4 regions of the Streptomyces sp. NPDC093064 genome follow, and region 1 is predicted to be linked to each of the others. Evidence: riboswitches for the same ligand, from Rfam matches in the RefSeq annotation. Region 1 holds a riboswitch; each other region holds the start of a gene.

Region 1 (7,253 bases):
AAGGTCCGCGGCGACATATGGGCGCGGGCGGCGAGCTGTTCGACGGTGACCTCCTGGTGCAGGTGCTCCTCCATCCAGACCAGCACCTGGCCGACCGTGTCGCAGGAGGACTTCGGCAGCGGCCGCTCGATGTACTGGGCCTGCCCGCCGTCGCGGTGCGGGGGCACCACCATCCGCCGGGCGATCTTGTTGGCGACCTCCGGGCCCTGTTCCTTGCGCACGATGTGCAGACAGGCGTCGATGCCGGCGGCGGTGCCGGCCGAGGTGATCACCGGGTCCGCGTCCACGTACAGCACGTCCGGCTCGACCATCGCCCGCGGGTAGCGCCGGGCCAGTGTGTCCGCGTGCCTCCAGTGCGCCGCGCAGCGCCGCCCGTCCAGCAGGCCGGCGGCGCCCAGCACGAAGACGCCCGAGCAGACGCTGAGCACCCGCGCGCCCCGGTCCACCGCCCGGCGCAGCGCGTCCAGCAACTCGGGCGGGTAGTCGTGCGAGGTGATGGCGTCCGTGGCCGGCACCGTGATCAGGTCGGCCTCCTCCAGCCGGTCCAGGCCGTGCGGTGTCGAGACCGTGAGGCCGGGGACATGGGTGCTCAGCGCCGGGCCCTCCGCTGAGACGACCGCGAAGTCGTAGACCGGCAGCCCCTCGTCGCTGCGGTCGAGCCCGAACACCTCGCAGACCACGCCGAGTTCGAAGGGGTGCACTCCGTCCAGCAGCACGGTGGTCACGTTTTTCAGCATGGCTCCAGTGTGCCCCCGCGGTGGCAGGATTTTGAAGGTGTACGGCAGTCCTGCCACTCACGGTAAGGAGCGTCCGGCGCCACAGTGGTGTCCATGACTACGACACAGACGCAAGGCCTGATCTCGATGCTCGTCGTCCTCGGACTCCTGGTCCTCATGGTCCTGCCGTCGGTGGTCGGCATCGTCCACGACCGACGTGCCGACCGCCGGATCCGTCAGGCCCACGAGGACCGGGAGGCCCGCGAGAGCCGCGACGAGGCTCAGAAGTCCTCGTCCAGGTCGACGGTGCCCTCCACCGCCACCTGGTACGCCGACGGGCGCCGCTCGAAGAAGTTGGTCAGCTCCTGAACGCCCTGGAGCTCCATGAAGGAGAAGGGGTTCTCGGAGCCGTACACCGGAGCGAAGCCGAGGCGCGTCAGGCGCTGGTCGGCGACGCACTCCAGGTACTGCCGCATCGAGTCGGTGTTCATCCCCGGGAGGCCGTCACCGCACAGGTCGCGCGCGAACTGGAGCTCGGCCTCGACGGCCTCCCGCAGCATGTCGGTGACCTGCCGCTGGAGGTCGTCGTCGAAGAGGTCCGGCTCCTCCTTGCGCACGGTGTCGACCACGTCGAAGGCGAAGGACATGTGCATCGTCTCGTCGCGGAACACCCAGTTGGTGCCGGTGGCCAGACCGTGCAGCAGGCCGCGGCTGCGGAACCAGTAGACGTAGGCGAAGGCGCCGTAGAAGAACAGGCCCTCGATGCACGCGGCGAAGCAGACGAGGTTGAGCAGGAAGCGCCGGCGGTCCGCCTTCGTCTCCAACTGGTCCAGCTTCTCCACCGAGTCCATCCACTTGAAGCAGAACTCGGCCTTCTCCCGGATGGAGGGGATGTTCTCCACCGCGGCGAAGGCGGCGGCGCGGTCCTCCGGGTCGGGGAGGTAGGTGTCCAGCAGCGTCAGATAGAACTGGACGTGCACGGCCTCCTCGAACAGCTGCCTGCTCAGGTACAGGCGCGCCTCGGGGGAGTTGATGTGCTTGTACAGCGTGAGCACCAGGTTGTTCGCGACGATCGAGTCACCGGTGGCGAAGAAGGCCACCAGCCGTCCGATCAGGTGCTGCTCGGCCGGGCTCAGCTTGGCGAGATCGGCGACGTCCGAGTGGAGGTCGACCTCCTCCACGGTCCAGGTGTTCTTGATGGCGTCCCGGTAGCGCTCGTAGAAGTCCGGGTAGCGCATCGGACGGAGCGTCAGCTCGAAGCCGGGGTCGAGCAGGTTCTTGGTCTCGCTGGTCATTACTGGCAGGCCTCGCAGGACTCGGGGTTTTCCAGGGAGCAGGCGACCGCCTCGGGGTCCGGCGTCGCCTGGACGGGGACGGTGGCGCGAGCGGCCCGCGCGATCCGGGTCGCGGGGCGGGAGCGCAGGTAGTAGGTCGTCTTCAGGCCCTGCTTCCAGGCGTAGGCGTACATCGAGGAGAGCTTGCCGATGGTCGGCGTCTCCATGAACAGGTTCAGGGACTGGGACTGGTCCAGGAACGCGGTGCGGGCCGCGGCCATGTCGATCAGGCCGCGCTGCGGGATCTCCCACGCCGTGCGGTACAGCGTCCGCACGTCCTCGGGGATCCAGGCGAAGTCCTGCACCGAGCCGTTCGCCTCGCGCAGCGCCTCGCGGGTCCGGGCGTCCCAGACGCCTAGTGCCTTCAGATCGTTCACCAGGTACGAGTTGACCTGAAGGAACTCCCCGGAGAGCGTCTCGCGCTTGAAGAGGTTGGAGACCTGCGGCTCGATGCACTCGTACACGCCCGCGATCGAGGCGATGGTGGCGGTCGGGGCGATGGCGAGCAGCAGCGAGTTGCGCATGCCGACGGCGGCGATCCGCTCGCGCAGGGCCGCCCAGCGCTCCGGCCAGGTCAGCTCGACGTCGTAGTGGTCGGGGTGCAGCACGCCCCGGGCCGTACGGGTCTTCTCCCACGCGGGCAGCGGGCCCTCGCGCTCGGCGAGGTCGGCCGACGCCTCGTACGCGGCGAGCATGATCCGCTCGGCGATACGGGTGGACAGGGCCTTCGCCTCCGGGGAGTCGAAGGGCAGCCGCAGCTTGAAGAAGACGTCCTGAAGGCCCATGGCGCCCAGGCCCACCGGCCGCCAGCGGGCGTTGGAGCGGCCCGCCTGCTCGGTCGGGTAGAAGTTGATGTCCACCACGCGGTCGAGGAAGGTGACGGCGGTGCGGACGGTCTCGTCCAGCCGCTCCCAGTCGATGTCCCCGCCGGCCACGAACGCGCCGAGGTTGACCGAACCCAGGTTGCACACCGCCGTCTCGCCGTCGTCGGTGACCTCCAGGATCTCCGTGCAGAGGTTGGAGGAGTGGACGACGTGGCCGGGCTGTGCCGTCTGGTTGGCGGTGCGGTTGGCGGCGTCCTTGAAGGTCATCCAGCCGTTGCCGGTCTGCGCGAGGGTGCGCATCATGCGGCCGTACAGGTCGCGGGCCGGCATGGTCTTTTTCGCCAGGCCCCGCGCCTCCGCGGCGCGGTACGCGGCGTCGAACTCCTCGCCCCACAGGTCGGTCAGCTCCGGCACGTCCGCGGGGGAGAACAGCGACCACTGCCCGTCCGCGTTCACCCGGCGCATGAACTCGTCCGGGACCCAGTGCGCGAGGTTGAGGTTGTGCGTCCGGCGGGCGTCCTCGCCGGTGTTGTCGCGCAGCTCCAGGAACTCCTCGATGTCCGAGTGCCAGGTCTCCAGGTAGACCGCGGCGGCGCCCTTGCGCCGGCCGCCCTGGTTCACGGCGGCCACCGAGGCGTCCAGGGTCTTCAGGAACGGCACGATGCCGTTCGAGTGCCCGTTGGTGCCGCGGATCAGCGAACCGCGGGAGCGGATGCGGGAGTAGGCGATGCCGATGCCGCCGGCGTGCTTGGACAGACGGGCGACCTGGAGGTAGCGCTCGTAGATCGAGTCCAGCTCGTCCCTGGGGGAGTCGAGCAGGTAGCAGGACGACATCTGGGGGTGACGCGTACCGGAGTTGAAGAGGGTGGGGGAGGAGGGCAGGTAGTCGAGGCGGCTCATCAGCCCGTAGAGCGCCTCGACCTCGTCGACCGACCGCGCCGTGTCGTCCTGCGCGAGACCCGCCGCGACCCGCAGCATGAAGTGCTGCGGCGTCTCGATCACCTTGCGGGTGATCGGGTGCCGCAGCAGGTACCGGCTGTGCAGGGTGCGCAGGCCGAAGTAGCCGAAGCGGTCGTCGGCGGCCCGGTCGATCAGCGCGTCCAGGCGGTCGGCATGGGCGCGTACGAACTCGGCGGTCCGGTCGGCGATGAGGCCCTCGCGGTGGCCCACGGCGACCGAGTCGGTGAAGGAGGCGACGCCCTGGGACGCGGCCTCGGCGCGGACGGTGAGGGTCAGCAGCCTGGCCGCGAGCCGGGAGTAGGCGGGGTCCTCGGAGATGAGCCCGGCGGCCGCCTCCGTGGCCAGCTCGCGCAACTCGGCCTCGTCGGCCCGCGCCGACCGGCCGCGCAGCGCGGCGGCGGCGACCCGGCCGGGGTCGGCGTCGGGGAGGTCGGCGGTCAGCTCGGTCAGGGTCCGCAGCAGTACGGCACCTGGACCGTCGGTTTCCGGAGCTGTGACTGAAACCGGGTCTGCTGGCGCGATGGTCACGTGGAGCTCTCCCTCGCTCGGCACGGGGCCTCGCCGAGGGCAGGGGGCGGCACACGAGCGCACGCGGCGCCGCGTCCACCGGCCCATTCCACGAGGCCCGGACGTCAGGGCACCCGGACCGGACGGCCGGGCGCACTGTCGGCAGGTCCTCGGACTGACGCTCGTGGCGGCCCATGGGGGCATATGTGCACGAGTACACCGTTGCGGGACAGTTCCGGATTCGCACCGGATTCCCCTGCGGCGACAGTGAGCACGAGCATACATCTTGTGCTGAGTGAGTCGGGCACCCCCATATGTTGTGCCGCGTCGACTCCGGAACGTGTCAGAATGTCAACTCGTAGGTGAGCAGCATGATGTCGTCCAGGTGCGGGAGGGGGTTCCAGTCCCGGCCCGGCGTGCGGACGAAGCCCAGACGCTCGTAGATGCGGTGGGCGGTGTGCATCGTGCCCTGGGTGGACAGCACCACGCGGACACAGCCCTCCACGGCCCGTGCCCGGTCCAGGCAGGCCCGTACGAGGGCCTCGCCGACGCCTCGGCCGCGCGCCGTGTGCGCGACCGCGAGCATCCGTATCTCGGTCTCCCCGGGACCGGCGAGGTCGGCCATGGGGCCCGCGCCGGGGACGAAGGTCACGCCGCCGAGCACCGTCCCGTCCGCCACCGCCACCAGCACCTCGGCCGCGACCGCCCGCTTGGCCACGTCCCGCAGCTCGTCGAGATACCCGTCGCTCTCACCGAAGTCGAGGAGCCCGTCCCGGAGGTAGGCCTGGGCGGTGATCTCACCGAGGGTGCCGTACTCGCCGGGTTCCACCGGCCGGATCGCGATGTCCATGGCCCGAGTGTGCCGCACGGGCACGGCAGCGGGCCGCCGGATTTCTCCGGCGGCCCGTGGGATGCCCCTCCCGGGTGTCAGTGCGGGGCCGCCGCCGTGGCCGGCGGGAGCTCCACCTCGACGCCCGGGTCGCCGGCGTCCGCCGTGTAGTCCTCCGGCCGGGTCTCGTCCACGCCCTGAGGCGCCTTGACCGCCCTCAGCACGAACGTCAGGACCACCGCGACGACCGCGTTGAGCACGAACGCCGTCAGACCGATGTAGCCGATCTCGCCGATGCCCGGGATCTCCTTCGCCGAGCCGCCGAAGTGCTTCTGCGTCGGCGAGGCGACCCCGTAGGCGGCGACCGTGCCGTAGACCATGCCGACCGCCCAGCCCGCCAGCAGCGCCCAGCGGTGGAACCAGCGGGTGAACAGTCCGCCGACCAGGGCCGGGAAGGTCTGCAGGATCCAGATGCCGCCGAGCAGCTGGAAGTTGATGGCGACCGTCTTGTCCATGGTCAGGACGAAGACCAGCGCGCCCACCTTGACCAGCAGCGACACGATCTTGGAGACCCGGGTCTCCTCCTTCGGTGTCGCGTGCGGGCGGAGGAAGTCCTTGTAGATGTTGCGGGTGAACAGGTTCGCGGCGGCGATCGACATGATGGCCGCCGGCACCAGCGCGCCGATGGCGATCGCCGCGAACGCCACCCCCGCGAACCAGTCCGGGAACATGGTCTCGAACAGCTGCGGAATGGCCAGCTGGCCGTTCTTCACCTGCACGCCCGCCGCGATCGCCATGAAGCCCAGCAGGGCGAGCAGGCCCAGCATCAGCGAGTACAGCGGCAGGATCGTGGTGTTGCGGCGGATCACCTCGCGGCTGCGCGAGGACAGGGTCGCGGTGATCGAGTGCGGGTACATGAACAGCGCGAGCGCGGAGCCCAGGGCCAGCGTGGCGTACGTCCACTGGCCGGCCGCCGCCGGCACCAGACCGCCCGTCCCCGACTCGCTGAACTTCTGGTCCGCCTTGGCGAACACCTCGCCGAAGCCGCCCAGCTTGATCGGGATGTAGATGATGGCCACCGCGATCACGATGTAGATCAGGGTGTCCTTCACGAACGCGATCAGCGCGGGCGCGCGCAGTCCCGACGAGTAGGTGTACGCCGCCAGCACACCGAAGGCGATCAGCAGCGGCAGGTCCTTCACGAACCAGTGGGTGCTGTCGCCGCCGCCGACGCCCATCACGTCAAGCACGGCCTGGATCCCCACCAGTTGGAGCGCGATGTACGGCATGGTCGCGAGGATGCCGGTGAGCGCCACCGCCAGCGACAGGCTCTTGGAGCCGAACCGGCCGCGGACGAAGTCCGACGTGGTCACGTATCCGTGCCGGTGGGACACCGACCACAGCCGCGGCAGGAACGTGAAGATCAGCGGGTAGACCAGGATCGTGTACGGCACCGCGAAGAAGCCGGCCGCGCCCGTGGCGTAGACGGCGGCCGGCACGGCCACGAAGGTGTAGGCGGTGTACAGGTCGCCGCCGAGCAGGAACCAGGTCACCCAGGTGCCGAACGACCGGCCGCCCAGGCCCCATTCGTCCAGGCTGTGCTCGTTCTCGGCACGGCGCCAGCGCGCGGCCAGGAAGCCCATGACGGTGACGAGCAGGAAGAAGAAGACGCAGACGCCGAGCGCGACGCCGTTGACACCGTCCTTCACTTGACCGCACCCCCGTCCTCGGCCGTGGCGGTCCGGGCGGCCTGCGAGGCCCGGGCGGCGCGCTGATCACGCAGCCACAGCCGGTACGCGGTCATCGTCAGGGCCGCGGAGAGGACCACCCACAGCATCTGGTACCAGTAGAAGAACGGGATCCCTATGAACACCGGATCCGTCTTCGCGTACGATCCCACCCACAGCAGCGCCACGAAGGGGGCGACGAGGCAGAGGGCGATGACGACCCGTAAGGGTGTCACCACCGCTCTGGTGGCTTCCGGGGCATTCGACATGTGGCGACTCCGTCCCCTAGCTGATCACCGGCGAGCGTCCGTGCAGTGCGCAGGCAATCTAGGTCACGGTGTCACACGTGCGGAATC
Region 2 (7,253 bases), on a different contig from region 1:
ACCACAACCCCGTCTGGATGAACTGCAACGGCGACGTCTACGACCGGAGGATCGACGAGACCAACGCCGTCCACTCCCTCGAACACGGCGCGGTCTGGGTCACGTACAACGACAAGGCGGCGGCGAAGGAGGTCAGCGCGCTGAAGGAGCGGGTGCAGCGGACCCCGTACACGCTGATGAGCCCGTACGCCGACCAGTCCTCGCCGATCACGCTGTCCGCCTGGGGCAAGCAACTGGACGTCGAATCGGCCTCGGATCCGCGGGTGCGGCAGTTCTTCGACAAGTACGTCCAGGGTGAGCAGACCCCCGAGCCGGGCGCCGCCTGCACGGGAGGCAAGTCCGCATGAACGGCACCGTAATCCGCCGCCTCCCCGTCCTGATCGCCACGGGTGCCGTGCTGGCACTGGTGGCCGTTCTCGTCGTGTGGTGGCGCACCACGGAGGGTGCGGTGAACGCCTCCACGCCCGGGAACCGCTCCGCCGAGGCCGGGTTCGCCCGGGACATGGCCGTGCACCACCAGCAGGCGGTGGAGATGTCGTTCATCGTGCGTGACCGCACCGACGGCGAGGACGTGCGCACCCTCGCGTACGACGTCATCAACACGCAGGCCAACCAGCGCGGCATGCTGCTGGGCCGGCTGGAGGGCTGGGGGCTGAGCAAGACCTCCGCCGAGGCGCCGATGACGTGGATGGGGCACGGCGCGGCGCATGAGGCGAAGGACGGCTCCCTCATGCCGGGCATGGCCACCAACACGCAGCTCGACCAGTTGCGCAAGGCCGACGGCAAGGACGCCGAGGTGCTGTACCTGCGGCTGATGACCGCCCATCACAAGGGCGGCGTCGACATGGCGCGCGCCGCGGTGAAGGGAGCCGAGGACGCCAGGCTCAAGCGGCTCGCGCAGACCATGGTCGACGGGCAGCGGGCGGAGCTGGACCTGATGGCCGACATGCTCGCCCGGCGGGGCGCCGGGGCCGGGCTGTGAGCCGCATCAGGTAAGTCGCGCCAGGTGAGCTCCATCAGGTGAGCAGCCGCCCGGTAGGGACAGTGGTTCCGGCGGGCGGCGGCTCACGCTTTGCCGACTTCTGACAGGAACTTTACGTACTCGACCGACTACTGTGTGTTTTCATGCTGGCCGGGTCGACCTTCCGACGCCGCCGCTCCGCGTCACGGACCGGAGCGGTGCTCGTGCTGTTGCTGGCCACGCTCATGCACGTACTGTCCTGCGCCCACGGCCCGACACCGACCCACGCGGCACGGGCCGACACCCCCCTCGTCGTCTCCGCCGCCTGCGGGCCGGCACCGTACGAGCAGCACCGGGCGGACGTCCGGACCTCGGCCCCCGCACACGACAGCGGTGTCCACTGCTGGGACGGGGACGAGCCGACGGCGCAGCTCTCACGCGACGTCTTCCCGGCCCACCCCGCGGTCCACGCCGCCCTGCCCGCCGACCGCATCCCGGCAGCGCCGCTCCCGGCGCGACCCCCCGCAGCCGCTCCCGAGCCCGGCGGCACCTCGCCCGGGCACGCGCGAGCCCTCTTCGGCGTGTGGCGGACCTGATCGGCCCCGCTGCCGAGCCCCGTCCCTGACACGAGGAAACGGCAGCCGATCGGCCCCGCCCTCTTCCCGCCCCCACACGACCGGCGGCCGTTCACGGCCCCGGCCGCAGGAGAAGCACGCCATGAACCATCCCATCCGTACCTCCGTCCCCGCCTGCCCGGCCCAGCTCCTGGCCGACACCAAACGCCCCATGCGCACGCCCGCCGGACTGGTCGGCGACACCCCCGTGCTGTGGATCGGCGAGCCCTTCACCGCCGCCGGGCGCGGCTTCTGGGCCAAGCTCGAAGGCCACAACCCCGGCGGCATCAAGGACCGCACCGCCCTGTACATGGTCCGAGCCGCCCGTGAACGTGGCCGGCTGCTGCCCGGCGCCCGGATCGTGGAGTCGACCTCCGGCACCCTCGGTCTCGGGCTGGCCCTCGCGGGCGCCGCCTTCGGACACCCCGTCACCGTCGTCACCGACCCGGCGATCGAACCACTGATGACCGGCCTGCTCACGGCCTACGGCTCCGAAGTCGACGTCGTCACCACCCCGCACCCGGTCGGCGGCTGGCAGGAGGCCCGTCGCCACCGGGTCGGGGAACTGCTCGCCGCCCACCCGGACGCGTGGTGCCCCGACCAGTACGACAACCCCGACAACGTCGCCGCCTACGCCCCGCTCGCCCACGAACTCGTCGCCCAGCTCGGCCGCATCGACACCCTCGTCGTCTCCGTCGGCACCGGCGGCCACTCCGCCGGCATCGGCTCCGTACTGCGCGGCTTCTTTCCGGCGCTGCGCGTGGCCGGGGTGGACACCACCGGCTCGACGATCTTCGGGCAGCCCGCCGCGCCCCGTCTGATGCGCGGACTCGGCTCCAGCATCCACCCCCGCAACGTCGCCTACGACCTGTTCGACGAGGTCCACTGGGTCGCCGCCCCCGAGGCGGTGTGGGCGGCGCGCCTCCTGGCCCGCGACCACTACGCCACCGGCGGCTGGAGCGTCGGCGCCGTCGCCCTCGTCGCCCGCTGGCTGGCCCGCACCCTGCCCGCCGAGGAACGGATCGTCGCGGTCTTCCCCGACGGCCCGCAACGCTATGTCGGCACCGTCTTCGACGACGCGTACTGCCGGGAGCACGGCCTCCTCGGCCACCTGCCCGCCGACGACCCGGAAGAGATCGGTGATCCGGGCGAACGGACCGTGTCCCGCTGGACCCGCTGCACCCGTGTCGTCGACCCGCTCGCCCTCGGCGGCGGTGCGCCGGAACTCGCGAGGGCGGGGCGGTGAAGGGCCTGTGGCGGCAGACCCGCTCCTTCCCGCCCGCCGCACGGCTGTTGATGGCCAACCAGTTCGCCATCAACCTCGCCTTCTACATGCTCATGCCCTACCTCGCCGCCCATCTGTCCGACGGACTCGGCCTCGCCGCCTGGGCCGTCGGGCTCGTGCTGGGCGTGCGCAACTTCTCCCAGCAGGGCATGTTCCTCATCGGCGGCACGCTCGCCGACCGACTCGGCTACAAAATCCCCATCATGGCCGGCTGCCTGCTGCGCACCGCCGGCTTCGGCCTGCTCGGCTGGGTCGACAACCTCCCCGCCCTGATCGCCGCCTCCGCCGCCACCGGCTTCGCCGGCGCCCTGTTCAACCCCGCCGTCCGCGCCTACCTCGCCGTCGAGGCGGGCGAACGGCGCGTGGACGCCTTCGCCGCCTTCAACGTCTTCTACCAGGCCGGCATGCTGCTCGGCCCACTCGTCGGGCTCGCCCTGCTCGCCGCCGACTTCCGCCTCGTGTGCACGACCGCGGCCGGCATCTTCGCCGTACTCACCGTGCTGCAGTGGCGCGCCCTGCCCGCCCGGCGCGGCCACACGGCGGACACGGCCCGGCGGGAGAGCGTGCTCGCGCAGTGGCGGACGGTCGTGTCCAACCGCCCCTTCCTGCTCTTCGCCACCGCCATGATCGGCTCCTACGTGCTCACCTTCCAGGTGTACCTGGCCCTTCCGCTGGCGGCGGCGGATGCCCTGGGGGCGAACGGCACGGCGGTCACCAGCGGGCTCTTCATCGTCTCCGCTGCGGTGGCCGTCATCGGCCAACTGCGCCTGACCGGCTGGGCCAAACAGCGGTGGCAACCCAGCCAGGCGCTGGTGCGGGGACTGGCCGTGATGGGGCTGGCCTTCCTGCCGCTCGCGCTCGCCCCGCGCGGCTCCTCGGGGGCCGCGCTGGTCTCGCTGGTGGCCGCGGTGGTCCTGCTCGCGGTGGGTTCCGCCGTGGTCTACCCGTTCGAGATGGACACCGTCGTCGCCCTGTCGGGCAACCGCCTGGTCGCCACCTACTACGGGCTTTACCACACCGTCTCCGGCCTGGGCATCACCCTGGGCAACCTGGTCACCGGCGCACTGTGGGACTTCGCCCAGCGCCACCATGCCCTCTGGATGACCTGGACGGCCCTGACCGCCACCGGACTCGTGTGCGCCGCCTCGGTCGCGGCGCTCGCCCGTGCCGGGCGGCTCACCACCCAGGCAGAGCCCGAGCCCGCCCCCGCCTGACGGAAAGGAGATCGCCGGCCCGCGGGTTCGAGGTGTCGCCGACCCGCGGGGTCAACTCCCCAGGGTCAACTCCCCAGGGACGACAGTGCGGTGGCGACCCGTCCGGCCACCTCCGGCGGGGTCGAGGCGTGCGGGGAGAGCCTGAGCGAGTCGGTGCGCACGGTCGCGGTGACGCCTTCGGCGTGCAGCGCCTTGGCGACGAGGGACGGATCGTGGTCCGGCACGGTGAAGGAGAGGATGCCCGCGCGCCGCGCCTTGTCGGCGGGGGAGAGGACGCGGCCGCCGCACGCCTCGACGACCTCGGTGAGTTCGGCGATCCGTACGGCGATCGCGGCTTCGATCGCGGCGACGGTGTGCCGCTCGACGAGGTCCAGCGCGGCCGCGAACGCGGCGGCCGTCACCGGGCTCAGATTGGTGATCGACCACCGTCGTGCGTCCGGGGCGGGCGGGTGCTCGGCTCCGTCGAAGAGGCCGACCTCCTCGACACCCGTCCAGCCGGTGAGGACCGGCTCCAGGGATTCCAGGGCGCGGTCGGACAGCGTGGCGAAGCCGGTCGACCATCCGGCGCGCAGCCATTTCTGGCCGCCCGCGACCACCACGTCGGCGGCGTCCCAGGGCAGCGAGGCGACACCGAACGCCTGGATGGCGTCCACGATCAGCAGCCGGTCGGGTCCGATCGCCTCGCGCAGCGCCGCCAGGTCGGCACGGAACCCGGTGCGGAAGTCCACGGCGCTGACCGACACGGCCACGACGTCGTCGGTCAGCGCGGCGCGGACCAGGTCGGGGGTGACTCCGGAGCCGGGCGCGGGGTCGATCCAGCGCGGCGTGGCCCGGCCCAGGTCCGCGGAGCGGCGCCACGGGTAGTGGTTGGCCGGGAAGTCGGTGCGTGGCGCGAGGACCACGCCCTCTCGGATACCGAGCGCGGCGTGGAACAGTCCGGTGGACGCGTTCGGGAGGAGCACCGTGTGCCGGGCGTCGGTGCCGGCGAGGCGGGCGGCCGTGTCCCGCGCGGTCTCCTCCGCGCGCATCAGGGTGTCCACGGTGGTGTGGTCGGCGCGGGCGGACGCCTCCAGGGCGCGCGCGGTGGCGGTGACGGCGTCCCGGGAGGGCGGCCCGAAGCGTGCGAAGTCCAGGTACCCGGCGGGTGTGTCGAAGTGGGCGGCGTACGACGTGAGCACGGGGCTCGTCCCTCCGGGTGGTGCGTGCGGATCGAGTGGCGCGGCGGGTGGAGTGCCTGCGGGTGCGCCGGACGGCGGGGCAGCAGCGTGCGCCGTCCCACGGGTCTCAGCTGGTCAGAGCATGCCAGCGCATCTTGCCACAGCACCGGAGCGCTCTGTCGGGCCGTTGCCGGCACCACGCACGGCTTCCTCGGCAACGCCCCGGCGGACACTCCGGGCTCCCGCCGCGCGGAGGCCGCCTACACGGCGTTGACGCTCCAGGGTCGAAAAGGGCCTCCGCCAGTTCCGCGGAGTACGGCTGGTGGAGAAGATCACGTCCGTGGTTGCGGTCTTGGCCGGGCGCGCGGTACGCGATACCGTCTGTCCGATATCGACGACGGCACGACGGAAGCCGGTGGGAATCCGGCACGGTCGCGCCACTGTATGCGAACACCCCAGGGATGTTCGTGAGTCAGACCCGTGGCTGTCGTCCTGTGCACCACCGAGATGGGACGCGAACTCCCAGAGGAGGTTCTGCCATGGCGCAGACCGTCGCTCAGCCGACTGCCACCCCCGCCGTTCCCGCCACGCTGCCGCTGAAGGCGATAGCTCCCTGGGCGGTCTTCTTCGGCGTTCTCATGCTGGTCCTGCTCTACTTCGTCGGCGCCGAGCAGGGCGCCACCTCCGTGTTCAGCGGCACGGACGTCCACGAGTGGGTGCACGACGCCCGCCACCTGCTCGGCTTCCCCTGCCACTGAGGCGAGGGACGCCGCACGCTCATGAACTCCGCAACGGTAAGAAACCTTCTGGTGCGGGGCATGCTCGCCGGTCTCGCCGCCGGTGTGCTCGCCCTGGTCGCCGCCTACTTCCTCGGGGAGCCGTTCGTCGACAAGGCGATCGGCCTCGAGGAGGCGCACTCCCACTCCCACTCTCATGACGAGGTGGAAGTCGTCTCCCGTTCCCTTCAGTCCACCGCCGGTCTCGCCACCGGCGTCCTGGTCTACGGGGTCGCCTTCGGCGGTATCGCCGCGCTCGCCTTCTGCTTCGCGCTGGGCCGCGTGGGCCGCTTCTCCCCGCGAGCGACCGCGCTGCTGCTGTCCGGCTGCGCGCTGCTGGCCGTGTACGTCGTGCCGTTCCTGAAGTACCCGGCCAACCCGCCCGCGGTCGGCCAGGAAGACACCATCGGCAAGCGCACGACCCTGTACTTCCTGATGATGCTGCTCAGCATCCTCCTCGCGATCGCCGCCACGATCCTGGGCAAGCGCCTCGCGCCCACGCTGGGCACGTGGTACGCGACGGTGGCCGCGGTGGCCGCCTTCGCCGTGGTGATCGGGCTGGCGTACGCCTTCCTGCCGGTTGTGAACGAGGTGCCGGCGGACTTCCCGGCCACCCTGCTGTGGCGGTTCCGGCTCTCCGCCCTGGCCATGCAGACCGTCCTGTGGGGCGGATTCGGGCTGCTGTTCGGTGAGTTGGCCCAGCGGCTGCTGAACCCCAGGCCCGCGACCGCTGCGTCCGGGCAGGCGGTGTCGGCCGCGCACTGATCGCTTCGGCACACGACAGGGCCCTTCGGATCCGTCCGGGGGCCCTGTGGCGTTCCTCAGGGCGCCGCCAGCGGCTGTCCGAGCCGCAGATTCCAGCGGCCGGCCCGACCACTGAACTCCGTTGCCGTCAAAGGCGGTACGTCCAGCCGCCAGAAGCCGGCCGCGGGCACGCCCAGTACATGGACGACCGCGGCCCGTACGACCTCCGGCTCGACCACCGCGAGCGTACGGCCGTCGGTGTCCCGCGCGCTGTCCAGCCAGAGCCCGACCCGCTCGCACGCGTCCCGCACCGACTCCCCGCCGTGCGGTGCGCAGTCGGGGTCGGCGAGCCAACGGCCCACCGCTTCCGGCTCGGTGGCCATCACGTCCTCCAGGGTCCGGCCCCGCCAGCGGCCCGCGTCCAGACCGGCCAACTCCCGTACCACCACGCCGTCGAGGCCGAGCGCCGACGCCGTCTCCCGGCAGCGTGCGCTCGGGGACA
Region 3 (7,253 bases), on a different contig from region 1:
GACGCCGACCCCCTGGCCGCCCCGGTCACGGGCGCCTGCGGCTGCTGACCCCGCCCTGTCGGCGAGTTGCGCCGGACGGACCAGGCGCCGTACCCCGCCGACTGGAAGCTCCTGCGAAGAGCCGTTCGACTCCAACTCACCCCAGAAAAGCGAGTGATGGGGCTGGCCAAGAGCGCAGCGGTAGCGCAACTTGTTGAGAGAGGCCCCGCCTGTGGTGTCTTCCACGGCTGCGCCGTCCGCGCGCCAGCCGGCAGCTTCGTAGAAGCGCCGGGCGCGTTCGTTGTCTTCCAGGACCCACAAGGTCGCTTGCGTGTAGTCGGCCTTTCCCAAGGTCTTCAACGTGGCCGGCATCAACTGCTTCCCGATCCCCGTTCCCCAGACTTCGGGCAGCGCGTAGAGCATGCCGATCTCCGCGACGGCAGGGCTCTCCTCGGACGGGCCGAAACCTGCGAATCCGACGATCCCCGCCTCGGTTTCGGCTACGAGCACTCCCGACGACGGCCACCGTGCCTCCGCGATGCGCGTCCTCCACTTGGGCTCTTCGCGGCTTGGCTCCATGGCGTCGAGATAGGCCTGGGGAACCAGACCGGCGAACGCCGCCTGCCAGGAGCGCACGTAGACACCAGCGACCGCCACTGCGTCGTCAGGCCATGCCCGTCGGGTCTGCATGACCGTCATTCTTCAAGTCCCCACAAGCCGGGCCAAACCCTTTTCCCGGCGGCGATGACGAGCGCTCTCCGGTCCGTTCCAGTAGAGCCATGCGGAGTCCGCATAGCGCATCGCGGTCTTCTCTCCGGGCCCGACGACCTCCGCGACGTGGAGCGGGCCGGGGCCTTTGAGTACAGGCCTCTCCGAGTTGCCGGTCGACGCGGAGCCGATCCAGCGTCACGTCCTGTCCCCGCATCCCGACGCTGATCCAGTGGTTGCGGGCGGTCCTCGCCCGCGGCGTTCCGCAGCAGGATCCGGGCGACCGCCTCGGGGGCGGGATGCGTCGAGCGGCCGGCCCGCGTGCGCTTCGCGTGGCCGTGGCTGCCGTCGGTGGAGAACAGCCAGTCCCGGCACTCGACCGCGGCGACCAGCCCGGCGCTCACGTTCTGCGCACTGCCGTGGTGGGGTGCCTTGACGAGCGAGACCGGACACCCGTTGCCGTGCCAGAGTCGGCGCAACGACGGGACCAGGACGGAGACCCGCTGCCGCACAGGCGGTCGGCCTCCGAACCTCTCCCGGCAGCACGGAGGGCACCTGCGACGGCCACGGGGACTTCTGAGAAGCTCGCTCACATGTCCGACGATCTCCGTGTACCCACTCCCCGGGCCTCCTCCGGTGCCGCCCCGGTCTCCCACGGCCCGTGCGTGCTGCTCAAGCACGGCGAGGTCTTCCTCAAGGGCCGCAACCGCCACCGCTTCACCGAGCGGCTGCACGACAACCTGCGCGTCTCCCTGCGCGGGGTCGGCGGCTCGACCTGGATCAAGACCGCGCAGAACGTCACCGTGCTGGGCGGGCAGGTCCCCGTTGAGGCCCTGGTGGAGCGGGCCCGGCGCGTCGTCGGCTTCAACTCCGTCGAGCCGGCCGTACGGGTGCCCAGCACGCTCGACGGCATCACGGCGGCGGCGATCGACGCCCTGCGTGCCTTGAGCGGCGAGCGCCGGGGGCTCCGCTTCGCCGTGCGGGTGCGGCGGCGGGACAAGCAGTTCCCGCTGACCTCCTCCCGCATGGAAGTGTTCCTGGGGGCCCGGGTACTCGACGCCGTGCCCGCGCTGACGGTCGACCTCACCGCGCCCGACGTGACGCTGAACGTCGTGATCGACCACAAGGAGACGTACCTCTCCTGTGAACGCCTCCCCGGTCTGAGCGGGCTGCCCGTCGGTGCCAGCGGACGGGCCCTGGTCCTGCTCTCCGGCGGCTACGACTCCCCCGTCGCCGCCCACCGGGCCATGCGGCGCGGACTGGCGTGCGACTTCGTGCACTTCAACGGCGCTCCCTACACGAACCCGTCGTCCGTGTACAAGGCGTACGCCCTGGCCCGTGAGCTGAACCGCTGTCAGCCGCCCGGAACCCTGCACGTCGTCGCGCTCGGCAAGGCGCAGAAGCAACTCGCCGTGGCAGGGGCCGGGCGGCTCCAGGTGGTCGCCCAGCGCCGGCTGATGGTGCGCACCGCCTCCGCGCTGGCCGACCGTATCGGTGCCCAGGCGCTGGTGACCGGCGACAGCCTCGGGCAGGTCGCCAGTCAGACACTGGCCAACCTGGTCGCGGTGGACGAGGCGGCGGCGCTGCCCGTACTGCGTCCGCTGATCGGCTGGGAGAAGCAGGAGATCATCGACGAGGCCCGGTCCATCGGCACCGCCGGCATCTCGGTCCTGCCCGACGAGGACTGCTGCAGTCTGCTCGCCCCTCCCCGGGTCAGCACCGGGGCGCGGCTGCCGCACCTGCGGTCGGTCGAGAAGCGCCTCGACCTGGAGGAGGTGGTCGAGGCGCTGCTCGGTTCGGCGCAGGTGCTCCACCCCGGGGTGGACGAGGAGGCCCCGGTCGCCGACGACAGCTGCCCAGCACCTGCCTAGGCGGTTGGTGGACGTGCTACCGCCGGCTTGACCCGACTCGCACGGTGACCGGCCTGGCCCAGGTCCCCGGCCATGGGGGCGCCCATGTGTCCGAGTCCGAGGAACACGACGGTCCTCCTCACCAGGCCGCCTCCGCGGTGGTGCCAGAGCCGGCGAGGCCCAGTTCACGGTCGCCGAGCGGGGCGAAGAAGCGGTTCACGTCGGCGTCGGTCACCTCGGCGAGGGTGTCGGGGGACCAGCGCGGGTCGCGGTCCTTGTCGATGACCTGGGCCCGGATGCCCTCCACCAGGTCGGGGCTGCTCAGGGCGGCGCAGGAGACGCGGTACTCCTGGTCGAGGACCGGCTCCAGCGATCCGAGACGGCGGGCGCGGCGCACGGCGGCCAGGGTGACCTTCACGGCGGTCGGTGACCTGGTGAGCAGGGTTTCGGCCGCCTCCTTGGCGGCGGGCTCGCCGTGGTCGAACAGCCGGCTCACGATGTCCTCGACCGTCGCGGCGGCACAGCAGGGGTCGATCCATTCCCTCTGCCCCTCCAACTCCCCTTGCGGCAGCGGTCGGGCATGGCGCGCCAGCACCTCCCGTACGGGCGTGCCGGCGAGGTCGTCGATGAGGGCCGGCAGGGCCGCTGACGGCACGTAGTGGTCGGCGAGCCCGCAGAGCACGGCGTCGCCGGCGCCGATCTGCGCACCGGTCAGCGCGAGATGGGTGCCCAGTTCCCCGGGGGCGAGGGCCAGCAGATGGGTGCCGCCGACGTCGGGTACGAAGCCGATGCCGGTCTCCGGCATCGCGATCCGCGAGCGCTCGGTGACAATGCGGACGCTGCCGTGCGCGGAGACGCCGACGCCGCCGCCCATCACGATGCCGTCCATGACGGCGACGTACGGCTTCGGGTAGCGGGCGATACGGGCGTTGAGGCGGTACTCGTCGCGCCAGAAGGCGGCCGACGCGGTGCCGTCCCCGTCACGGACGTCGTCGTGGATGGCGCGGATGTCACCGCCCGCACACAGGCCGCGCTCCCCCGCGCCGGTGACGACGACGGTCTCCACGGCCGGGTCGTGCTCCCAGGCCGTCAGTGCCGCGTCGATGCGGCGCACCATCTCGTGGGTGAGGGCGTTGAGGGCCTTCGGCCGGTTGAGGGTGATGTGGGCGGCCCGTCCGTCGGTGTGGAACAGGACGGGTTCCTCGGCGGCGGTCATCCGAACGCCTCCGTCAGGCCGCGGGCCACGATGACACGCATGATCTCGTTGGTTCCTTCCAGGATCTGATGGACGCGCAGGTCACGGACGATCTTCTCAAGGCCGTACTCGCCGAGGTAGCCGTAGCCGCCGTGCAGTTGGAGCACCCGGTCGGCGGCCGAGTAGCCGGTGTCGGTTCGTGCGATCACGCCGTGCATGCCCTGCACGCCGGGCGCCGGAATCGGCGGATCCGCGAGGTCCGCGGGTCCCGGAGCCTCCTACAGTCGAGGTATGCGCATCGTCTCTTTGCTGCCCGCCGCAACCGACATCGTCGCCGAACTCGGCCTGTCGGAGCAGTTGGCCGGCCGTACCCACGAGTGCGACTGGCCGCCGCGCGAGGTCGCCTCGGTGCCTGTGGTGACGGGGGCCGACCTGGACCAGGACGCGCTCACCAGCCGGGAGATCTCCGACGCCGTCGGCGGATCGGCGCACTCCGGCTCGTCGCTGTACACGCTGGACACCAAGGCTCTGGCCGCCCTGCGCCCCGACGTGGTGCTCACCCAGGACCTGTGCGACGTGTGCGCGGTGTCGTACGAAAGGGTCAGCCGGACCGTGCGGCTGCTCGACGCCGGCACCCGAGTCCTCAGCCTGGAGCCGCGCACGCTCGACGACGTACTGGACTGTCTTGTCACAGTCGGGGACCTGCTCGGCGTGCGCGAGCGCGCCCAGCGGCGCCGGGGCGAGTTGCAGGCGCGCCTCGCCCGGGTCCGCGGCGCGGTCGCCGGCCTCGGCCGGCCCCGGGTCGTGGCGATCGAGTGGCTCGACCCGCTGTGGCCCGCCGGGCACTGGGTGCCCGAGCAGATCACCACCGCCGGCGGTGAGCCTCTCCTCGCCGCGCCCGGCGAGCACACCAAGCCGATGACCTGGGAGGCGGTGCGCCACGCACAGCCGGACGTGGTCCTCGTCCTGCCGTGCGGCTTCCCACCTGAACGCACCCTGTGGGAAGCCGCGTTGCTCACCGGGCTGCCCGGCTGGACGGATCTGCCCGCCGTTCGGTCCGGCCGCGTCTGGGTGCTGGACGGGCCGTCCTACTTCAACCGGCCGGGCCCCCGCGTGGTGCGCGGCGCGGAGGTGCTCGCCCAGGTCCTGCACGGTGTGCCGGCCGGCGAGGCGGTCACATCGGCCGAGGCCCGCCCGTTCCCCGGCCGGTGACGACGGGCCGGCCTCCTCACGCGTCCGGGCCTCCTCGCGCGTGCGGGCCTCAGGAATCCGTGGCACGTCGTGGCGGTGTGATGGCGTAAAGGTCGAGGATGTCCGGCAGGGGAGCCACGCCCGGGCCTCCGGCGCGCACCCAGGCGACGATGTCCTCGGTCGCGTCCGCATCGTTGACGAGTCCGAGCCAGACCGGCCGCGCACCGGCGGCCCGGCCCGCGGTGGACGGCTGGACCACGATGACGTTCGCCTGCTCGCACACGTCGAGGCAGTCGGAGATGCGCACCGGCACCTCCGCTCGCAGCCGCGCGGTCTGCGCCGCGTGATCGACCCCGGTCACCTTGGGGCTGCCGCAGCAGCAGTCCCGGCACACGACGACCCGGCACGGCACCGAACCGCTCCCCGTCACGGCACCGCCCGGTGCCTCGTCCGTCGGCCTCTCGGGCACGCCGCACCACTCCCCTCCCGGGGAGATCCGCCCCGGTGTCGCTCGAGGAGGCGACCGCGTGAGTCTCCTGGCTCCCGGGTCTTCACTCGTCCCGCCTTCCCACCCCGGGCGGGGCAGTGGCCTTCCGGAACTCGCTCACCGGTCACAGTGGCGGGACCGCGCCGGATTCTCACCGGCTTCCTCGGACCGCCGTCGCCTTATGTCGCCGATCATCATCCCACTTGCTGTCGGCTCACTTGAGAACGGCCCGCTTCGTTCATTTCTGGCACTGCGGGCACCAGACCGTGCGGCGCCCGCCGACGCGGTTCGAGCACAGAGGCCACCCGCAGCGAGGACACATCGGCTCGCTGTCGTCCCTGTGCCCGGTGAGCCAGGAGCGCCTCGGCGGCACGCACCCGGCGACCACGGACGTCTCAAGGACCCGGCCCATCCCCGCATGGACACGCCGGATCTCGGTCTCGCTCAGGTCCCGCGCGGGAGTCCGCGGAGGGACACCGGCCCGCCAGAGGATCTCGTCGGACAGGAGGTTCCCGAGACCCGCGATCACGGACTGGTCCATCAGCGCGCTCTTGACGGCGCGCCGTCGTCCCGAGAGCAGCTCCCTGAATTCCGGTGCGCGCACGGTGAGGGCGTCGGGACCGAGACCGTCCGTGATCCGTTCGATCTCCGTGTCGTCGGCCAACCGCACGCCATGCAGCTTGCGTTGGTCGCGATAGCGGAGGTGTCGGGAGCCGTCGATCGTCAGCAGGACGCGGTCGTGCGCCTCGATCGGTTCGTCCGGGGAACAGCACCGCAGCGACCCCGTCATGCCGAAGTGCCAGACAAGAGTGGGACCACCGTCGTCCGTCGGCACGAACAACCACTTTCCGTGCCGCCACGCCTCCCCCAGACGCCTGCCCACCAGCTCCCTCCGCAGCCGCTGCGCGCTGACGCCGCGCAGAACCCCTGCGTCCCGCACCTCGACGTCCGTGACACACCGGCGCCGGCCGCAGGTCATCAGCACCTCGCGGAATCCCTCGACATCCGGCAGTTCGGGCATGCGTTCGTCCCGGCTCTTCGTCGTGCGGTCGTCAGGCCGCCACACGCGGTGACGAGTACCCGTGGAGGGCGAGCCCACGCGCTCGGCACTCTGCTTCGGGGCGTCATGCCTCCGATCGGACGCTCGCCGGTTTGACGGACGGCTCGACCGGGACACCCGCGGAGGGTGCGGACGCTCCTGGGCGACTACTGAGCCATCGCTGCTTTTGGGCCGACCCGGCCCACGGCCTACCGGCGCTTCACCCAACGGGTGTGGCTGCCACGACGAACAACCCCTCGTAGGGTGGACCGTCATGGCCGAGTCTCACCCGCTGCTGGGCATGTTCCTCGATGCTGCCGACGGACGCTTCCCGCCTGCAGACGGCCGCGTAACAGTTCTTCCGCCTCTGCCGGGTGGGCTGGAGTGCTCGGTCGCCTTCACCGGGCACGCCGTGGTCGCCACCGCCCTGTTCACTTCCGACATCCAGGCTCAAGGACCCGACGGTTACGGGGCTTCAATGGCTCCTGATTTCCTGCGCTACCTCGCAGGTCGCGAGGGGTGGATCGACAGTGTCGACGCGACACTCGTTGCGCGTGGCGCGCCGGCCCCTCGCCGCCTGCCTGAACGTCTCGATGTCGATGACCACCCACGCGTTCGTCATGCTCAGGCTCTGCGTACCGACGTCCGTGTCTACGGAGATGAACGCGGCCTTGTCACACTGGCCGGTGGCCTGGCTGGACGGCGCGAGATGAGCATCGAACTCAACGACCCTGGTAGCAGTGCGGCTGGGCTCGGTCGCTCCCTGCTGCGTGACGCGCTCACCCTGCTCCCCACCGGTGAGCC
Region 4 (7,253 bases), on a different contig from region 1:
CGGGAAGTGCCGGCGGTGCAGGAACCCCATGATGTTCATGGGGAGTTCGCGGGTGGCGCCCAGGCCGTGCACCGCGATCACCCAGGTCTCGCGGACCCCGGGCACGAACCACGCGGGCAGGGGGCCGAGTTCGCCCGGTATGTCGACGTCGGCGTGCTCGATGCCGAGGGCGGAGCGCGGGTTGCCGACATGCAGGTTCGGGGTGAGCCACACCTTGTCGCCGCGGTGCAGGGCGCCGTGGGTGACGCGCTCCAGTCGGCGTACGACGGTGTCGGGCCGGTGCGGGGCGGTGGGCAGGACGGGGCCGACCACCGCGTGGGAGCCGTTGCCGGACAGGCCGTAGGTGCCCGGACGCAGGGAGGCCAGGTCCCGGGTGAGGCTGATCTGCCCGGCGGCCGTGCCGTGCACGCTGAGCCGGGGTTCGGTGGGCAGGGGCCGGCCCGGAAGCGCCTTGAGCGCGGCGTCGCTGGCGAGCCGGCCCGCGGCGACGCTCGCCGCGCCGGCCGCCAGGGCTGCGGTGACGGCCGCGGCCGTCGCTTTGACTGTGGGCACGGCTCCAGTGTCCTGGCGCACCCGGTCACCGGCCAGTGGGACGAAGGGTCGGGGTGACATGTCCGCGCGAGTTCCATGGAGAGCGGCGTTCATTCCGGCGCCGCCCGCACACGGGGCCGGCGCCACCCGCAAACGGGGCTACCGACCAGCGCGTTCCCGATTCCCTGCCCCGGCTCCCGCCCCTGTCCCTACCTCCGCCCCGGCCCCGGCCCCGGCCCCGGCTGTCCGTACGCCCGCAGCCGCTCCCCCGCCTGGGCCAGTTGCTCCGGCGTCAGCAGAGCAGGTGTCAGGCCGGGGACGCTGGACGCCGCCAGCCACACACGACACATCCACTCCAACTGGGCCGTACGGTCGTAGGCCTGGTCGAGGGTGGCGCCGTAGGTGACGGTGCCGTGGTTGCGCAGCAGGCAGCCGGTGCGGCCGTCGAGGGCGCGCAGCATGTTCCCGGCCAGTTCCTCGGTGCCGTACGTGGCGTACGGGGCCACGCGGACGGGCCCGCCGAGCGCGCCGGCCATGTAGTGGATCAGCGGGAGTTCGGTGACGAGGGTCGAGACGGCCGTCGCGTGCACGGCGTGGGTGTGGACGACGGCGCCCGCGTCGGTACCGCGGTAGACCGCGAGGTGCATGGGCAGTTCGCTGGTCGGCACCAGTGTGCCGAGCACCTGCCGGCCGTCCAGGCCGACGCCGGTGACGTCGTCGTCCGTGAGCCGGTCGTAGGGGACGCCCGAGGGGGTGACCAGCACGGTGTCGCCCACGCGTACGGACACGTTGCCGGAGGTGCCGACGACCAGTCCGTCGGACACCGTGCGGCGGGCCGCCGCGACCAGCGCCCGCCAGGCGCGGGCCGTCTCTCCGAGTTCGGTCATGTGCCGATCCTGCCAGGACACCTTCCGCGAGCGACCGCTCTCTCCTCATCGGACCCCGGGAACGGACACCCCGATGACCGACTCAGTTCATCTTCCGTTCACCCGGGTTACCTACGTTCAACGCGCCAATGACGCTCGAACGATTGCCTGGGTAAATGGAAAGCTTCTCGCTGATCCTCGCGATAGTGGTGATCACCGCACTCGCGTTCGATTTCACGAACGGTTTCCACGACACCGCAAACGCGATGGCCACGACCATCTCCACCGGTGCGCTCAAGCCCAAGGTCGCGGTGGCCATGTCCGCCGTGCTGAACCTGGTGGGCGCCTTCCTGTCCGTGGAGGTCGCCAACACGATCTCCAAGGGTCTCGTCGACGAGAACGGCATCCGTCCCGAAGTCATCTTCGCCGCCCTGGTGGGCGCGATCCTCTGGAACCTGCTGACCTGGCTGGTCGGACTCCCCTCCAGTTCCTCGCACGCCCTCATGGGCGGTCTGATCGGCGCCACCATCGCCTCGGCCGGCTTCAGCGCCGTGCACGGCGGTGTCCTGCTCACCAAGGTCCTCATCCCGGCGGTCGCCGCCCCGGTCGTCGCGGGTCTCGCCGCGCTGGTCTCGACCCGGCTGTCGTACGGCATCGGCCGTAAGTCGCATTCGAACGGCAAGGCGGCCGAGAAGGGCCACCGCGCCGGGCAGATCGCCTCCGCGGGCCTGGTCTCGCTGGCCCACGGCACCAACGACGCGCAGAAGACGATGGGCGTCATCACCCTCGCCCTGATCGCCGGCGGCGCCCTCTCCCCCGGGTCCAACCCTCCCACCTGGGTCATCCTCTCGGCGGGCCTGGCCATCGCGCTCGGCACCTACATCGGCGGCTGGCGCATCATCCGCACCATGGGCAAGGGCCTGACCGACCTCCAGCCGCAGCAGGGCTTCGCCGCGCAGACCAGCGCGGCCACCGCCATCCTGGCCTCCTCCCACCTCGGCTTCTCCCTCTCCACCACGCACGTCGTCTCCGGTTCGGTGATGGGCGCGGGCCTGGGCCGCAAGGGCGGCGTGGTCCGCTGGTCCACCGCGACCCGCATGGCCGTCGCCTGGGCCCTCACGCTGCCCGCCGCGGCCCTGGTCGCGGCCGGCGCGGAGGCGGTGACGCGCCTCGGCGACTGGGGCACCTGGCTCGTCGCCGCGTTCCTGGTGGCCTCCAGCGCCGCCATCTGGAAGATCTCCCGCCGCGAGGTCGTCGACCACACCAACGTCAACGAGACCGAGGAGCCGGCCGGCGTGGTCACCCAGGCCATCGCCGCCGTCACCCCGCCCCCGGCCTCCCCGGTGACCGAAGAGCTCACGGCCACGATCCCCGCGCAGGCCTCCGCGCCCGCCGGTGATCCCGCGTCCGTGGCGACCCCGCCGGCCGCCGCCGTCTGAGCCCGCGCCACAGGCAGAAGGAAGAGAAGCACCATGAAGATCGACTGGGTGGCCCTCGGCTCCGTCTTCGGCGTCAGCCTCGGCGTCGCAGTGGGCCTCGTGGCCCTGTTCACCCTCGGCATCGCCGGCCTCTCCCGCCGCGAGCGGGCCGTCGCCGCGGGCCACGGCGGCGGGACCCTCGCGGTCACCGGCGCCTACGCCTGCTTCGCCGCGTGCGCCGCCGCCGTGGCCTACGGGATCTACCTGATCGTGGCATAGCCCGGCGCGGCCCGGACCCTGGCAACCGGGTTCGGGTCCGGGTCCCGCCCCCTCACGTCACCCGCCCTTCCCGGGCCGTCCCCACGGCGGCCCGGGAAGGGCGGGTCTTCTGGTCCCCGGTGCCCGCGGTGTGGGCCTCATCTCAGTACCCCCGCGCAGGTCAACGGCAGGTTGACGGGTGTTCGCGGTGCGTGGTGGACTGCCGGAGCCAAGTACGGCGGCAGGAGAGGAAGTCCGGTGCGAATCCGGCGCGGTCCCGCCACTGTGACCGGGGAAGAACTTCCCCGGGAGTCAGGAACTCTCGCCGCCGGTCTCGTCGAACCAGGGCGTGGACACCCTGAGTGAGGACACATATCGCCATGCGCGGCTGCCGACCAAGGTTCACCAGCGTCTGTCCGACCGACCGCACGACCGGCTGACCCGATGGGTGCCGATCGCGACTTCGCGTACGGCGCCGCCGCCGGCCTCCTCGGTGACCTGATCCTCGGCGATCCGCGCCGCGGGCATCCCGTCGCCGTGTTCGGACGGGCCGCGGGTGCCGTGGAACGCGCGCTGTGGCGGGATCACCGCGGCTGGGGCGCCCTGCACACCGCCGTGTGCGTGGGGGGCGTCGTGTCGTCGGCCGCGCTGGCCGTGTCCGCCGCGCGTTCCTCCCGTACCGCGTCCGTCGCGCTGACCGCCGCAGCCACCTGGGCCGTCGTCGGCGGGACCTCCCTCGCCCGTGAGGCGCGGGAGATCGGGCGCGCGCTGGGGGCCGGGGACGTCGAGGACGCCCGGGCGCGGCTGCCGCATCTGTGCGGGCGTGATCCGCAGGCGCTGGACGCCGACGGGATCGCCCGGGCCGTCGTCGAGTCCGTCGCCGAGAACACGTCCGACGCGGTGGTGGGCGCGCTGGTGTGGGGCGCCGCCGCCGGTGTGCCGGGCCTCCTCGGTTTCCGCGCGGTCAACACCCTGGACGCCATGGTCGGGCACAAGTCCCCCCGGTACCGCCGCTACGGCTGGGCCTCGGCCCGGCTCGACGACCTCGCCGGATGGCCGGGGGCACGGCTCACCGCCGCCCTGGCGGCCGTCGCGGGCGACGACCCGCGCGGTGCCGTACGGGCCTGGCGCGCCGACGCCGGGAAGCATCCGAGCCCCAACGCCGGTCCGGTGGAAGCCGCGTTCGCGGGGGCGCTCGGGGTGCGGCTGGGCGGCACGCTCTCGTACGCCGGGCGTGTTGAGCACCGCCCGGTGCTCAACGGCGCCGGACGCGCCGTCCGGCCGGGTGACATCGAGCGCGCGGTACGGCTCTCCCGCCGCGTGGGCTGGCTCGCGCTCGGCGTGTGCGCGGGCGTACGGCTGTTGAAGAGAGGACGGACGTCATGAGTGGCGGTCTGCTCGTCGCCGGCACCACCTCCGACGCCGGGAAGAGCGTCGTCACCGCCGGGATCTGCCGGTGGCTGGTGCGCCAGGGCGTGAAGGTCGCCCCCTTCAAGGCGCAGAACATGTCCCTCAACTCGTTCGTCACCCGGGAGGGCGCCGAGATCGGGCGGGCGCAGGCCATGCAGGCCCAGGCTTGCCGCATCGAGCCGACCGCGCTGATGAACCCGGTGCTGCTCAAGCCGGGCGGCGAGCAGAGCAGCCAGGTCGTCCTGCTGGGCAAACCGGTGGGCGAGTTGAGCGCGCGCGGCTACCACGGCGGGCGGCAGCAGAAGCTCCTCGGCACCGTGCTGGACTGCCTCGCCGAGCTGCGGAGCACGTACGACGCGGTGATCTGCGAGGGGGCGGGCAGCCCGGCGGAGATCAACCTGCGCCGGACCGACATCGTCAACATGGGGATCGCGCGCGGCGCGCGGCTGCCCGTGCTCGTCGTCGGCGACATCGACCGCGGTGGCGTCTTCGCCTCCTTCTACGGCACGCTCGCGCTGCTGTCGCCGGAGGACCAGGAACTCGTCGCCGGGTTCCTCGTCAACAAGTTCCGCGGGGACGTCTCGCTGCTCGAACCCGGGCTCGACATGCTGCACGGGCTCACCGGCCGGCGTACGTACGGCGTGCTGCCGTTCCGGCACGGGCTCGGCATCGACGAGGAGGACGGGCTGCGCGTGTCTCTGCGGGGCGCCGTGCGGGAGTCCGCCGTGGCGCCCCCGGTCGGGGAGGACGTGCTGCGGGTCGCCGTCTGCGCCGTGCCGCTGATGTCCAACTTCACCGACGTGGACGCGCTCGCCGCCGAACCGGGCGTCGTCGTGCGGTTCGTGGACCGGCCCGAGGAGCTGACCGACGCCGACCTCGTCGTCGTGCCCGGCACACGCGGCACGGTCAGGGCGCTGGAATGGCTGCGGGAGCGGGGGCTCGCACGGGCTCTGGCGAGCAGGGCCGCCGAGGGGCGGCCGGTGCTGGGCATCTGCGGCGGCTTCCAGATCCTCGGCGAGCACATCGAGGACGACGTGGAGAGCCGGCGCGGACACGTCGACGGGCTGGGCCTGCTGCCCGTACGGGTCGCCTTCGCCCGCGAGAAGACCCTCACCCGGCCGCGGGGCGAAGCCCTCGGCGAGCGGGTCGAGGGATACGAGATCCACCACGGGGTCGCCGAAGTCACCGGCGGGGAGCCCTTCTTGGACGGCTGCCGGGTCGGGGCCGTCTGGGGCACGCACTGGCACGGCTCGCTGGAGTCGGACGGCTTCCGGCGCGCCTTCCTGCGCGAGGTGGCGGCCGCCGCCGGGCGCCGTTTCGTGCCGGCGCCCGACACCTCGTTCGCCGCGCTGCGCGAGGAGCAGCTCGACCGGCTCGGCGACCTGATCGAACAGCACGCGGACACGGACGCGCTCTGGCGGCTCATCGAGTCGGGCGCGCCGCAAGGACTGCCTTTCATTCCACCGGGAGCGCCCGCATGAGCACAGTGTTGTTGTTGTCGACCGCCGACACCGATCTGCTCGCCGCCCGAGCCTCGGCCGCCTCCTACCGGATCGGCAATCCGACCCGTGTGGACGTCGACGAGGAGCTTCCGGGGCTGCTCGACGGCGCGGACATCGCCGTCGTACGGCTGCTCGGCGGCAAGCGCGCCTGGGAGGACGGGCTCGCCGCGCTGAAGGCCGCCGGCGTGCCGACCGTGCTGCTGGGCGGAGAGGCCGTACCGGACGCCGAGTTGATGGCCGAGTCGTCGGTGCCGGCCGGAGTCGTGGCGGAGGCGCTGAAGTACCTCGTCGAGGGCGGCCCGGAGAACCTGGCGGAACTCGCCCGGTTCCTCTCCGACACGGTGCTGCTGACCGGCGAGGGCTTCGAGGAGCCGCGGCGGATGCCGGAGTACGGCGTCCACGGCGAACGTGCCCTGGTGGCCGGCCGCCCGACCGTCGGCGTGCTCTTCTACCGCGCCCACGAACTGAGCGGCAACAGCGCGTTCGTCGACACGCTGTGCGACGCGATCGAGGCGCACGGCGCCAACGCCCTTCCCGTCTACTGCGGTTCGCTGCGCGGCGCGGACGCCGGGCTGTACGAGATCCTCGGACGCGCCGACGCCCTGGTCGCCACCGTCCTCGCGGCCGGCGGCACGCACGCGTCGCAGGCGTCGGCGGGAGGCGACGAAGAGGCCTGGGACATCGGGGCGCTCGCGGACCTGGACATCCCCGTGCTGCAAGGGCTCTGCCTGACCTCCTCGCGCGCCGCGTGGGACGGGTCCGATGCCGCGCTGTCCCCCATGGACGCGGCCATGCAGGTCGCGATCCCGGAGTTCGACGGGCGGCTGACCACCGTCCCGTTCTCCTTCAAGGAGCAGGGCCCGGACGACGTGCCGGTGTACACCGCCGACCCCGAGCGGGCCGCCCGGGTCGCCGGGATCGCCGTACGGCACGCGCGGTTGAAGCACAAGGCCAACGCGGAGAAGCGGGTCGCGCTCGTCTTCACGGCGTACCCGACCAAGCACTCGCGGGTCGGCAACGCGGTGGGGCTCGACACCCCGGCGTCGGCGGTACGGGTCCTGGACGCGCTGCGGGACGCGGGCTATGCGGTCGAGGGCTATCCCGACAACGGCGACGAGCTCATCCACCGCCTCATCGAGGCCGGCGGTCACGACGTGGAGTGGCTGACGGAGGACCAGCTCGCCGCCGCGCCCGCACGTGTGCCGCTGGCCGACTACCGGGCGTGGTTCGGCCGGCTGGACCCGGAGCTGCGGAACGCGATGACGGAG

The links. A riboswitch is a leader RNA that binds a small molecule or an ion and turns the genes downstream of it on or off. The one in region 1 is predicted to bind cobalamin.
Positions count from the first base shown of each region.
Region 2: linked by a shared signal. The riboswitch ahead of ACIQFZ_RS20620 (CbtB-domain containing protein) and the one ahead of ACIQFZ_RS02435 (ribonucleoside-diphosphate reductase subunit alpha) in region 1 are both predicted to bind cobalamin.
Region 3: linked by a shared signal. The riboswitch ahead of ACIQFZ_RS08195 ((2Fe-2S) ferredoxin domain-containing protein) and the one ahead of ACIQFZ_RS02435 (ribonucleoside-diphosphate reductase subunit alpha) in region 1 are both predicted to bind cobalamin.
Region 4: linked by a shared signal. The riboswitch ahead of ACIQFZ_RS20295 (cobalamin biosynthesis protein) and the one ahead of ACIQFZ_RS02435 (ribonucleoside-diphosphate reductase subunit alpha) in region 1 are both predicted to bind cobalamin.

Region 1 covers NZ_JBIVPK010000001.1:540,603-547,855, forward strand. The annotation lists gene ACIQFZ_RS02420 (helix-turn-helix domain-containing protein) at 1-737, opposite strand, end outside; gene ACIQFZ_RS02425 (hypothetical protein) at 831-1,085, shown strand; gene ACIQFZ_RS02430 (ribonucleotide-diphosphate reductase subunit beta) at 998-2,011, opposite strand; gene ACIQFZ_RS02435 (ribonucleoside-diphosphate reductase subunit alpha) at 2,011-4,362, opposite strand; cobalamin riboswitch at 4,485-4,639, opposite strand; gene ACIQFZ_RS02440 (GNAT family N-acetyltransferase) at 4,685-5,191, opposite strand; gene mctP (monocarboxylate uptake permease MctP) at 5,269-6,879, opposite strand; gene ACIQFZ_RS02450 (DUF3311 domain-containing protein) at 6,876-7,166, opposite strand.
Region 2 covers NZ_JBIVPK010000016.1:7,108-14,360, reverse strand. The annotation lists gene ACIQFZ_RS20650 (DUF3105 domain-containing protein) at 1-347, shown strand, start outside; gene ACIQFZ_RS20645 (DUF305 domain-containing protein) at 344-982, shown strand; gene ACIQFZ_RS20640 (hypothetical protein) at 1,126-1,557, shown strand; gene ACIQFZ_RS20635 (PLP-dependent cysteine synthase family protein) at 1,679-2,821, shown strand; gene ACIQFZ_RS20630 (MFS transporter) at 2,818-4,074, shown strand; gene ACIQFZ_RS20625 (aminotransferase class V-fold PLP-dependent enzyme) at 4,140-5,252, opposite strand; cobalamin riboswitch at 5,593-5,734, shown strand; gene ACIQFZ_RS20620 (CbtB-domain containing protein) at 5,771-5,989, shown strand; gene ACIQFZ_RS20615 (CbtA family protein) at 6,011-6,772, shown strand; gene ACIQFZ_RS20610 (histidine phosphatase family protein) at 6,829-7,253, opposite strand, start outside.
Region 3 covers NZ_JBIVPK010000005.1:31,611-38,863, reverse strand. The annotation lists gene ACIQFZ_RS08225 (rhodanese-like domain-containing protein) at 1-48, shown strand, start outside; partial or broken gene ACIQFZ_RS08220 (GNAT family N-acetyltransferase) at 232-558, opposite strand; gene thiI (tRNA uracil 4-sulfurtransferase ThiI) at 1,281-2,558, shown strand; gene ACIQFZ_RS08210 (enoyl-CoA hydratase/isomerase family protein) at 2,677-3,753, opposite strand; partial or broken gene ACIQFZ_RS08205 (acyl-CoA dehydrogenase family protein) at 3,750-3,929, opposite strand; gene ACIQFZ_RS08200 (cobalamin-binding protein) at 4,024-4,944, shown strand; gene ACIQFZ_RS08195 ((2Fe-2S) ferredoxin domain-containing protein) at 4,994-5,392, opposite strand; cobalamin riboswitch at 5,453-5,575, opposite strand; gene ACIQFZ_RS08190 (DNA-formamidopyrimidine glycosylase family protein) at 5,649-6,431, opposite strand; gene ACIQFZ_RS08185 (hypothetical protein) at 6,724-7,253, shown strand, end outside.
Region 4 covers NZ_JBIVPK010000015.1:146,380-153,632, reverse strand. The annotation lists gene ACIQFZ_RS20315 (alpha/beta fold hydrolase) at 1-552, opposite strand, end outside; gene ACIQFZ_RS20310 (class II aldolase/adducin family protein) at 741-1,418, opposite strand; gene ACIQFZ_RS20305 (inorganic phosphate transporter) at 1,574-2,836, shown strand; gene ACIQFZ_RS20300 (hypothetical protein) at 2,870-3,094, shown strand; cobalamin riboswitch at 3,281-3,418, shown strand; gene ACIQFZ_RS20295 (cobalamin biosynthesis protein) at 3,518-4,459, shown strand; gene ACIQFZ_RS20290 (cobyric acid synthase) at 4,456-5,964, shown strand; gene cobN (cobaltochelatase subunit CobN) at 5,961-7,253, shown strand, end outside.